Regions from separate parts of the Streptomyces sp. NPDC044719 genome, predicted to be linked through region 1. Evidence: riboswitches for the same ligand, from Rfam matches in the RefSeq annotation. Region 1 holds a riboswitch; the other holds the start of a gene.
The links. Region 1 has a riboswitch for cyclic di-AMP ahead of AC07DF_RS31525 (M23 family metallopeptidase). Riboswitches for the same ligand answer to the same signal wherever they lie in the genome.

Region 2: it holds a riboswitch for cyclic di-AMP, as region 1 does, so the genes downstream of both, AC07DF_RS02025 (C40 family peptidase) here and AC07DF_RS31525 (M23 family metallopeptidase) in region 1, are expected to answer to the same signal.

Annotation. Positions count from the first base shown of each region.
Region 1 is NZ_JBWKHE010000008.1:448,222-453,592, reverse strand. Features, by position in the region: gene AC07DF_RS31535 (M16 family metallopeptidase) at 241-1,626, shown strand; gene AC07DF_RS31530 (M16 family metallopeptidase) at 1,623-3,011, shown strand; cyclic di-AMP (ydaO/yuaA leader) riboswitch at 3,215-3,379, shown strand; gene AC07DF_RS31525 (M23 family metallopeptidase) at 3,392-4,177, shown strand; gene AC07DF_RS31520 (GntR family transcriptional regulator) at 4,374-5,069, shown strand; gene AC07DF_RS31515 (HPr family phosphocarrier protein) at 5,217-5,371, opposite strand, start outside.
Region 2 is NZ_JBWKHE010000001.1:413,714-419,084, reverse strand. Features, by position in the region: gene pcrA (DNA helicase PcrA) at 1-1,643, opposite strand, end outside; cyclic di-AMP (ydaO/yuaA leader) riboswitch at 1,947-2,105, shown strand; gene AC07DF_RS02025 (C40 family peptidase) at 2,114-3,289, shown strand; gene AC07DF_RS02020 (SLAC1 family transporter) at 3,366-4,382, shown strand; gene AC07DF_RS02015 (hypothetical protein) at 4,360-4,713, opposite strand; gene AC07DF_RS02010 (C40 family peptidase) at 5,135-5,371, shown strand, end outside.

The sequences.
Region 1 (5,371 bases):
CCTTGCCTCTGCGATCCGGATCTGACGCCGACCATTGTGGACCGCCGCACTGACAACCGGGACCAGGACCCGGTCTCTGACGCCTGCCGCGCCGTCCCGGCCCGGCACAGCGGGTCACCCCGTCTCGCTCTCCGCGTACGCGCCCGGGAACTTCACCAGCGCTTCGCACGCTTGCATACAGTGGCAGGACCGGCAGGAATCCGCGGTTGGAACGACCGCACCGCGATCGAAGGGACGTACATGCCCATGGGTCACACGGCCACAGCCCAGGCAGGCTCCGGGGGCCTGACAGCGACCGAGCACCGCCTGGCCAACGGCCTGCGCGTGGTGCTCTCCGAGGACCACCTGACCCCGGTCGCGGCGGTGTGCCTCTGGTACGACGTCGGCTCGCGCCACGAAGTCAAGGGGCGTACCGGCCTGGCTCACCTTTTCGAGCATCTGATGTTCCAGGGTTCCGCCCAGGTGAAGGGCAACGGCCACTTCGAGTTCGTCCAGGGCGCGGGCGGCTCGCTGAACGGCACCACGAGCTTCGAGCGCACCAACTATTTCGAGACCATGCCCGCCCACCAGCTGGAGCTCGCCCTCTGGCTGGAGGCCGACCGGATGGGCTCCCTGCTGTCCGCGCTCGACGACGAGTCGATGGAGAACCAGCGCGACGTCGTCAAGAACGAGCGCCGGCAGCGCTACGACAACGTCCCCTACGGCACCGCCTTCGAGAAGCTGACCGCCCTCGCCTACCCGGAGGGCCACCCCTACCACCACACCCCGATCGGCTCGATGGCCGACCTGGACGCGGCGACCCTGGAGGACGCGCGCGCGTTCTTCCGGACCTACTACGCGCCGAACAACGCCGTGCTCTCCGTGGTCGGTGACATCGACCCGGAGCAGACCCTGGCCTGGATCGAGAAGTACTTCGGCTCCATCGCGGGCCACGACGGCAAGCCCGCGCCACGTGACGGCGCCCTGCCGGAGACCCTCGGCGAGCAGCTGCGCGAGGTCGTCGAGGAGGAGGTCCCGGCGCGCGCCCTGATGGCCGCCTACCGGCTGCCCCACGACGGCACGCGCGCGTGCGACGCCGCAGACCTGGCCCTCACCGTCCTCGGCGGCGGCGAGTCCTCCCGTCTCTACAACCGCCTCGTACGCCGGGACCGTACGGCCGTGGCGGCCGGCTTCGGCTTGCTGCGGCTCGCCGGTGCGCCCTCGCTGGGCTGGCTGGACGTGAAGACGTCCGGTGACGTGGAGGTGCCGGTCATCGAGACCGCCATCGACGAGGAGCTCGCCCGGTTCGCCGAGGAGGGCCCCACGGCCGAGGAGATGGAGCGCGCCCAGGCCCAGTTGGAGCGCGAGTGGCTGGACCGGCTCGGCACGGTCTCCGGCCGGGCCGACGAACTGTGCCGGTACGCCGTGCTGTTCGGTGACCCGCAGCTCGCCCTGACCGCCGTGCAGCGCGTGCTTGAGGTCACGGCGGAGGAGGTCCAGGAGGTCGCCAAGGCCCGGCTGCGGCCCGACAATCGCGCGGTGCTCGTCTACGAGCCCGTCGCCGACGAGACCGGCGAGGACGCCGACAACAGCACCGAGGACGCCGCAGCCGCGGTCACGAACGAGAACGAGGAGGCGGCCAAGTGACCGAGCTCGCCACGATGGACTTCCACCCGCAGCCGCAGGCGGGCGACGCCAAGCCGTGGGCCTTCCCGGCCCCCGAGCGCGGCACGCTCGACAACGGCCTCACCGTGCTGCGCTGCCACCGCCCCGGTCAGCAGGTCGTCGCCGTGGAGGTGCTGCTGGACGCGCCCCTGGACGCCGAGCCGGCCGGCCTCGACGGGGTGGCCACGATCATGGCCCGGGCCTTCTCCGAGGGCACTGACAAGCACTCCGCCGAGGAGTTCGCCGCCGAGCTGGAGCGCGCCGGCGCCACCCTCGACGCGCACGCCGACCACCCGGGCGTCCGGCTGAGCCTGGAGGTTCCCGCTTCCCGGCTCGCCAAGGGCCTCGGCCTGATCGCCGACGCCCTCAGGGCGCCCGCGTTCGCGGACAGCGAGGTCGAGCGGCTGGTGAACAACCGCCTCGACGAGATCCCGCACGAGCTGGCCAACCCCGCCCGCCGTGCCGCCAAGGAGCTCTCCAAGGAGCTGTTCCCGGCGGACTCGCGCATGTCCCGGCCCCGGCAGGGCACCGAGGAGACCGTCGCCGCGATCGACTCCGCGGCCGTACGCGCCTACTACGAGAAGCACGTCCGCCCGGCGACGGCCACCGCCGTGGTCGTCGGCGACCTCACCGGCATCGACCTCGACGCGCTGCTCGGCGACACACTGGGCGCCTGGACCGGTTCCTCGGCCGAGCCGCGTCCGGTGCCGCCGGTGACCGCCGACGACACGGGCCGGGTCGTCATCGTGGACCGCCCGGGCGCCGTCCAGACGCAGCTGCTCATCGGCCGGATCGGCTCGGACCGGCACGACCGCGTCTGGCCCGCCCAGGTGCTCGGCACGTACTGCCTGGGCGGCACCCTCACCTCCCGCCTGGACCGCGTCCTGCGCGAGGAGAAGGGCTACACCTACGGTGTGCGGGCGTTCGCCCAGGTCCTCAGGTCCGCCCCGGACGGGACCGGCGCCGCGATGCTCGCCATCAGCGGCTCCGTGGACACGCCCAACACCGGCCCCGCCCTCGAGGACCTCTGGACGGTGCTGCGCACCCTCGCCGCCGAGGGGCTGACCGACGCCGAGCGGGACGTCGCCGTGCAGAACCTGGTCGGTGTGGCGCCGCTGAAGTACGAGACGGCGGCGGCTGTCGCGAGCACGCTGGCGGACCAGGTCGAGCAGCACCTGCCCGACGACTACCAGGCCGCGCTGTACCGGCAGCTCGCCGCGACCGGCACCGTGGAGGCCACCGCGGCGGCTGTCAGCGCCTTCCCGGTGGACCGTCTGGTGACCGTCCTCGTCGGTGACGCTGCGCAGATCAAGGGCCCGGTCGAGGCCCTCGGCATCGGCGAAGTCGCCGTGGTCGCCGCCGAGTAGCGGGAGGCGAGCGGCACGCGCGCGTAGGGGCCCTGGTTGTCTTCTAAGGCACCAGGGCTCCTTTATGTCTGAATTGGGATGGGAGTTGCCCGTCTGCCCTGTGGGATGCGCTACAAAACCCGGGATCCGTTTGGGAATTGAAAGTGGCGCCGCTTAGCGTCGTCCGGGCTGTTCGTCAGGCAGTGCGCCGCACCCGCGGCACCGGACAGTCATCGCCGAGTCCCCGTACGGCGCGAGCCAGGGGAGCCGGGGACCCACCGCAGTCCCTGGGGTGAATCGGACGCCCGCGCGAGTCGCGAGGGGGTCCGTAGGAGACCTTCCTGCTCCGAACCCGTCAGCTAACCCGGTAGGCGAGAGGGAAGGAAAGGATCAGCCACTACATGGCGTTCACACGCGCCACCGGGAAGCACCGTCGTCCCAGCCGGATCCAGCGTCGCACGGCCCGCGCGGCGGGCGTCGCCGCCCTCGCCACCACCGGCGTCGTCGGCACCGTGGCCGCCCCGGCCTTCGCCGCGGAGCCCGCTGTCGAGCAGACGGGCCTCACCCCGGTCGTGACCATGGGCGACACCGTGGCCCAGAAGATCGACGCCCAGGCCGTCGCCCAGAAGCAGGCGGCCGAAGAGGCCGCCGCCAAGAAGAAGGCCGAGGAGGCCGCCCGCAAGCGCGCCGCCGAGGCGGCCAAGGAGGCCAAGGAGCGCGCTGAGGAGGCCCGCGAGGCCAAGGAGCGTGCCGCCCGCGAGGCCGAGCGCAAGCGCCTCAACACCTTCGTCTCCCCGATCTCCGGCTCGTACGTCTCCACCGGCTACAAGACCGGCGGCGCCGTCTGGTCCTCCGGCAGCCACACCGGTGTCGACTTCCACGCCTCCAGCGGCACGGCCGTCCGCTCGGTCGGCATGGGTGAGGTCGTCGAGGCCGGCTGGGGCGGTTCCTACGGCAACCAGGTCGTGATCAAGATGAACGACGGGACGTACACCCAGTACGGTCACCTGTCGTCCAGCAGCGTCTCGGTGGGCCAGAAGGTCACCCCCGGCCAGCAGATCGGCCTGTCCGGCGCGACCGGCAACGTCACCGGCCCGCATCTGCACTTCGAGGCCCGCACCAGCCCCGAGTACGGCTCCGACATCGACCCCGTCGCCTACCTCCGCTCGCACGGCGTGGACGTCTGAATCGTCTGACGGCGACCGCTCCGCCTCCCGAAAGCCCCGGCTCCCCGAGCCGGGGCTTTCGGCGTTCACCACGGCCGACTGTCCAAAAAATATCCCTGGATTCCTGCCCCCCGTCGGAAATTCCGGCTCATTGCAATAGAGTCACGGAACACACGTCACCAGTCGACGTTTCACGGGGATTAAGCGGAGGTCGGTCATGCGTATTCCCGCGCACTCGGTGTGCACGGCCATCCGGGACGACATCGTCGCGGGTGTCTACGAGCGCGGCAGCCGGCTCACCGAGGAACTTCTCGCACGCCGCTACGGCGTCTCGCGCGTCCCCGTCCGGGAGGCCCTGCGCACTCTGGAGGCCGAGGGCTTCGTGGTCACCCGGCGGCACGCGGGCGCGTGCGTCGCCGAACCCACCGAGCAGGAGGCCGCCGACCTGCTGGAGATGCGCATGCTGCTGGAGCCGCTGGGTGCCGCCCGCGCCGCCCAGCGCCGCACCGAGGCCCATCTGAAGGTCCTGCGCGGCCTGGTCAAGCTCGGCCAGGAGCGCGCCCGCCGGGGCAACAGCGACGACCTGCGCTCGCTGGGCGGCTGGTTCCACGAGACGCTCGCCCAGGCCTCCGGCAGCCCCGCGCTGACCTCGATGCTCACCCAGCTCCGGCACAAGATCGCCTGGATGTACGCGGTGGATCCACCGGCCGGACCCGTGGAGTCCTGGGCCGAGCACGGCGCGATCGTGGACGCGGTGGCGCGCGGGGACGGCGAGCGCGCGCGGGCGGTCACGGCGCTGCACACCGAGCGCGCGACCGCCGCGCACCGGCTGCGCTTCGGCTCCGCCGGGGAGCGCGCCCAACGTGTGAGGAACTCGCAACATGCCGTAAACACGGCAAGCCTGCGGCATTAACACGGGAGCCGTATACAAAGAGTGGGAAATTCGCGGGGGATTATTTCTGCTGCCCGTCGGCAGGAAATGCACGGAAAAGGCGAAGGGCTCGCCCGGAGAATTCGGACGAGCCCTTCAGAGTGCGCCGGGTCAGGCGCGGAGAAATACTCAGACGGTCTCGGGCAGTTCCTCCAGGCCCTCGGAGACCAGCTTGGCCAGCCGGTCCAGGGCGGCGTCCGCGCCCTCGGCGTCGGAGGCGAGGACGATCTCCTCGCCGCCCTGGGCGCCCAGGCCGAGGACGGCCAGCATGGAGGCCGCGTTGA
Region 2 (5,371 bases), on a different contig from region 1:
AGGTCCTCCATCAGCGTGTTGAACCGCTTGACGGCGTTGGTGGAGCGCGCGGCCATGCCGTACGCCTCGTCGACGCGCTTCAGCGCCTGCGGGAAGCTGATCTTCTCCCGCTGGGAGAGGGCGTCGATCATCGCCTCGGCGCGGTCGCCGATGCCGCGCTTGGGCACATTGAGGATCCGGCGCAGCGGCACCGAGTCCTCCGGGTTGGCCAGCACGCGCAGGTAGGCCAGGACGTCCCGGACCTCCTTGCGCTCGTAGAAGCGGACGCCGCCGACGACCTTGTAGGGCAGGCCGACGCGGATGAAGATCTCTTCGAAGACACGGGACTGGGCGTTGGTGCGGTAGAAGACGGCGACGTCGCCGGCCTTCGCCTCACCCGCGTCGGTGAGACGGTCTATCTCGTCGGCGACGAACTGCGCCTCGTCGTGCTCGGTGTCGGCGACGTAGCCGGTGATCTGCGCGCCCGTGCCCGCGTTGGTCCACAGGTTCTTGGGGCGGCGGGACTCGTTGCGCTCGATGACCGCGTTGGCCGCGCTGAGGATCGTCTGGGTGGAGCGGTAGTTCTGCTCCAGCAGGATCGTCGTCGCGTCCGGGTAGTCCTCCTCGAACTGGAGGATGTTGCGGATCGTCGCGCCGCGGAAGGCGTAGATCGACTGGTCGGCGTCACCGACCACGCACAGCTCGGCGGGCGGCAGGTCGTCCGCGCTGGGCGGTACGTCGACGGGGTGCTCGGAGGTGCCCACGAGCTCCCGGACGAGTGCGTACTGGGCGTGGTTGGTGTCCTGGTACTCGTCCACGAGGACGTGGCGGAAGCGGCGGCGGTAGTGCTCGGCGACGTCCGGGAAGGCGCGCAGCAGGTTGACCGTCGTCATGATCAGGTCGTCGAAGTCGAGGGCGTTCGCCTCGCGCAGCCGCGACTGGTACATCGCGTAGGCCTGGGCGAGGGTCTTCTCGAAGCCGTCGCCGGCCTGGGCGGCGAAGTCCTCCTCGTCGATCAGCTCGTTCTTCAGGTTGCTGATCTTGGCGCTGAAGGACTTCGGCGGGAAGCGCTTGGGGTCGAGGTCCAGGTCGCGGCAGACCAGGGCCATCAGGCGCTTGGAGTCGGCGGCGTCGTAGATCGAGAAGCTCGATGTGAAGCCGAGCTTCTTGCTCTCCCGGCGCAGGATGCGGACGCAGGCGCTGTGGAACGTCATCACCCACATGGCGTTCGCGCGCGGGCCGACGAGTTGCTCGACGCGCTCCTTCATCTCGCCGGCGGCCTTGTTGGTGAAGGTGATGGCGAGGATCTGGCCCGGGTGGACGTCCCGCTCGGCGAGCAGGTGGGCGATGCGGTGTGTGAGCACACGGGTCTTGCCGGAGCCGGCGCCGGCCACGATGAGCAGCGGGGAGCCGGAGTGTGTGACGGCGGCGCGCTGGTTGTCGTTCAGCCCCTCCAGGAGCGCGGCGGCGTCCACCGGCGGGCGCGCGGCTCCGTCCCGGTAGTAGGCGTCGCGGTCCGGCGGCACATCGAACTTCCCGCCGAACAGATCGTCCGGAACCGGCTCCGGTCCGTGATCGTCCTCGGGCGGCGGTGGGGGTTCGTCCGCGGGACCCCGCTGGGCCTGGAGGTCCGCCAGGAAGCTGTCGTCAAAGAGGCTGCTCATCGCTCTCCGAGTCTAGGGCGCCCCACTGACAGCCCGCCGCCGCCCTGAGAACATCGCCGAAAGAACCCCCCTGTCACCCTCCAGGTGCACGTGATCACAGGCCGCTACGGCTTCACAATTGCGTATAAACGGTGACCAATCCCCCTCGATCGATCACTCTCGGCGATGCTCATGAGCAAGGTCACGGAAATGTATCGGGCATATCACCCATCAACCTTCACAAGGGCCACACGAGTTGGCTACCGTGCGAGGAGGTCACACGACCCCCACCGGCGAACGTCGCCGGGCCGCGTGGCCTCCGCCGAGTCAGGCGTGCCGCAGCGGCAGCCAGAGCCGGGGACCCAACCGAGACCCCGGGGTGAATCGGCCCGACTCCCTTCCCGGAGACGGCCGTAGGGCAACCCTTCCGAACCACCCGCCCGAACCCGACAGCTAACCCGGTAGGCGGAGCATGGAAGGAGTCGCCTCCCTTGGCGTCGCACCGCAAGTCGCGTCCTACGGGTTCGCGCGTTGCAGGCATACGGACCCCCGCCCTCGCGACGGCGGCCCTCACCTCCGTGGCCCTGCTGTCCCAGTCGGCCAACGCCGCCCCCGAGGCCGACGACAAGCCCAGCCTGGAGGAAGTCGAGAAGAAGGTCGACGACCTCTACCGCCAGGCGGGGTCCGCGACCGAGAAGTACAACGGGGCCAAGGAGAAGACCGCCAAGCAGCGCAAGCGCGTCGACACCCTCCTCGACGACGTCGCCAAGCGCACCCAGAAGCTGAACGAGGCGCGGGAAGAGCTGGGCACCTTCGCCGCCGCCCAGTACCGCACCGGCGCCTCCACCCCGGACACGGCGACGTTCCTGCTCGCGGACACCCCGCAGGACTACTTCGACCAGACCCAGCTGATGGACCGGATGACCGGCCGTCAGAAGGTGGCGGTCGACGACTACATCACTCAGCAGTCAGAGACGATGGAGAAGCGTCAGGAGGCCACCGAGAGCCTCGAGACGCTCACCGAGTCGCAGGACGACCTGAAGACGGCCAAGGCGACCGTCCAGAGGAAGCTCGCCGACGCGCGCGAGCTGCTGTCGAAGCTGACCACCGAGGAGAAGGCGCGGCTCGCGGCGATCGAGAGGGAGAAGCAGGAGGAGGCCGCCCGCAAGGCCGCCGAGCTGGCCCGGCAGCAGGCCGAGCAGCAGCGGGAGCAGGAAGCCGCCCAGCAGGAAGCCGCCCAGCAGCAGGACAGTGGTTCCTCCTCGACGGGTTCGTCCTCGTCGTCCACCGCGCCCGACTCCTCGTACGCCACCAAGGCCGACAAGGCGCTCGCCTTCGCCCGCGCCCAGATCGGCAAGCCGTACGTCTGGGGCGCCACCGGCCCCGGCTCCTACGACTGCTCCGGCCTCACCCAGGCCGCCTGGAAGGCCGCCGGCGTGACCCTGCCGCGCACGACGTACGACCAGGTCAACGCCGGCACCACGGTGCCCCTGGCCGACGCTCAGCCCGGTGACCTGGTCTTCTTCTACGACGATGTCACCCACGTCGGCATCTACATCGGCAACGGCATGATGATCCACGCTCCGAAGCCCGGCACGTACGTGCGCGAGGAGTCGATCTACTACGACGGCGAGTCGTCGATCCACAGCGTGGTGCGGCCGGCCTGACGGGTCTCGCAGGTTTTTGGGACCCCGCGCGCGTGGCCTGCCCGTAACGCGCGCGGGGCCTCCTAGCATCGGCCCCATGCCCGGCCCCTCCCCCTCCGTCGCCTGGTGGGCGCAACGTGCTCCGGCGGCCAGTGCCGCCGTGCTGGCGACCGGCACCCTGTCGGTCGGTCTGGATCTGGCGGGGTACGAGGTCCTCTCACGCGTCACCCTGGGTCTGGCCTGCGCGGCCTGGCTGCTGTTCGCCTCGGACTTCACCCTGCGGCTGCTGCGGGCCGGGACCAGGTGGCGGGCTTATACGCGCAGGCCGGGCGTCCTCGAGAGCGTGATGACGACGGCCCTCACCACCGTGGCGGCGACGGCCGTCCTGGGCACCGCCTTCTCGGCGGCCGGCTCCCGGGCCCTGGCCGTGACGCTGCTGGTGCTCGCCGTACTGCTCTGGCCGGTGCCGCTCGTCCTCGTCCCGCAGGGCGGGCAGCGGCGCGGGCCCGGGACGGTGTTCGCGCGCTGCATGGCCACGCAGGGGCTCGCCGTGCTCGGCGCCACGCTGGCCGCGGCCGAGTCGGCGGACTGGCTCGCGCACGCGGCGCTGGTGCTGTTCTGGCTGGGACTGGTCCTGTACGTCCTCGCCCTGATCCGTTTCGATGTGCGGCAGGTGGCCGAAGGGGTCGGCGATCACTGGCTCGCGGGCGGGGCGCTCGCCCTCTCGGCGCTCGCCGGGGCGCGGCTGATCAGCGCCGACAGCGCGCGTCTGTACCTGTGGAACGAAGACGACCGGGACGTCCTGCGCACGGTGACCGTCGCGCTGCTCGTGCTCGCACTGCTCTGCTACGCCGTCCTGCTCGCCGCCGAGTTCCTGTGGCCCCGGCCCCGCCATGACGTCCGCCGCTGGGCGACCGTGTTCACCTGGGCCAAGACGGGGACGGCGGCACTGGCCGTCGCCGTCGCCCTCGACGTCTCCTGGCTGGACGGCTTCGGGGAGGCGCTGCTGTGGATCGCGGTCGCCGCGTGGCTCGTGGCCGCCGCCTGGACGGCCGCCGCGGTCCGGTCCGGTGCGCTGCCCGGCCGCCGGGTCAGGTCCAGAGCACGGCGATGAAGACGTTCGCCGTGGTCAGCAGGCCGACCAGGCCGAACAGGCCCTTGTCCACCTTCTCGTCGTCCCGCTTCACGTAGACCAGGCCGAGGATCACGATCAGCAGGGCCAGCTTCACGCCGATCTTGATGTTGTTCACGGACTGGTCGTCGGCCTGGTTGAGGCCGACCAGGATCACACCGGTGACCAGCATCGTCAGCGCGCCGTGCAGCATCGCCGGGGTGTAGCGGGCGGTGCCCTCGCCCATCGCCTTCATCTGGGTGAGAAAGCCGCCCAGGAGCGAGGCGATGCCGATGATGTGGAGGCCGACGAAGAGGTGGATGAGTACGTCCATGAGGCCGGAGCCTAATCAGGGGGTCCGATCCGCCCGACACCGGCCCACCGATGCATATATGCGCCCCATAGCACCCGATCACCGGCACCCGCCCGGGATTTCGACGCATCGGTCATCACGCTGAGTTAAGTCGACGGCGCCGAGGCGGGATCGCGGTCGCATACGGTCACCGTCGGTCCTCTCGGAACAGTTCCGCGCACCGGCCACGGGCCGCCATGGCGAGGTTTAACGTCCTCCTCCAGGTGACCGGCTCCCCACCGCCGCCCGGGCCAGGGGCGGCAGTCGGGCACCACCGCCAGAAGTCCGGCGGCGGCCCGCTTCCCCTGTGCGGGCCGCCGCCGGACGCGCAGGCCGCCCGTCCGCTCCCCACGGCGGCCGTCGCACGCACCGGGCGGTCGCAGGAAAGGACGTGGCTCCCAAGGTGGCAGCGCACCGCAAGCCCCGACAGCGCACCGCGAGCGGCAACACGGCCCGTACGGCCGCCACGATCGCGCTCGCCGGCGCGGCGACCGCGACGGGCTTCGACGGAACCGGACACGCCGAACCGCAGCTCTCCCCCGGCCAGGTCAAGGCCAAGGTGGACAAGCTGTACCAGGAGGCGGAGGTCGCCACCGAGAAGTACAACGGCGCGAAGGAGAAGGCCGACGCCGCCGGAGAG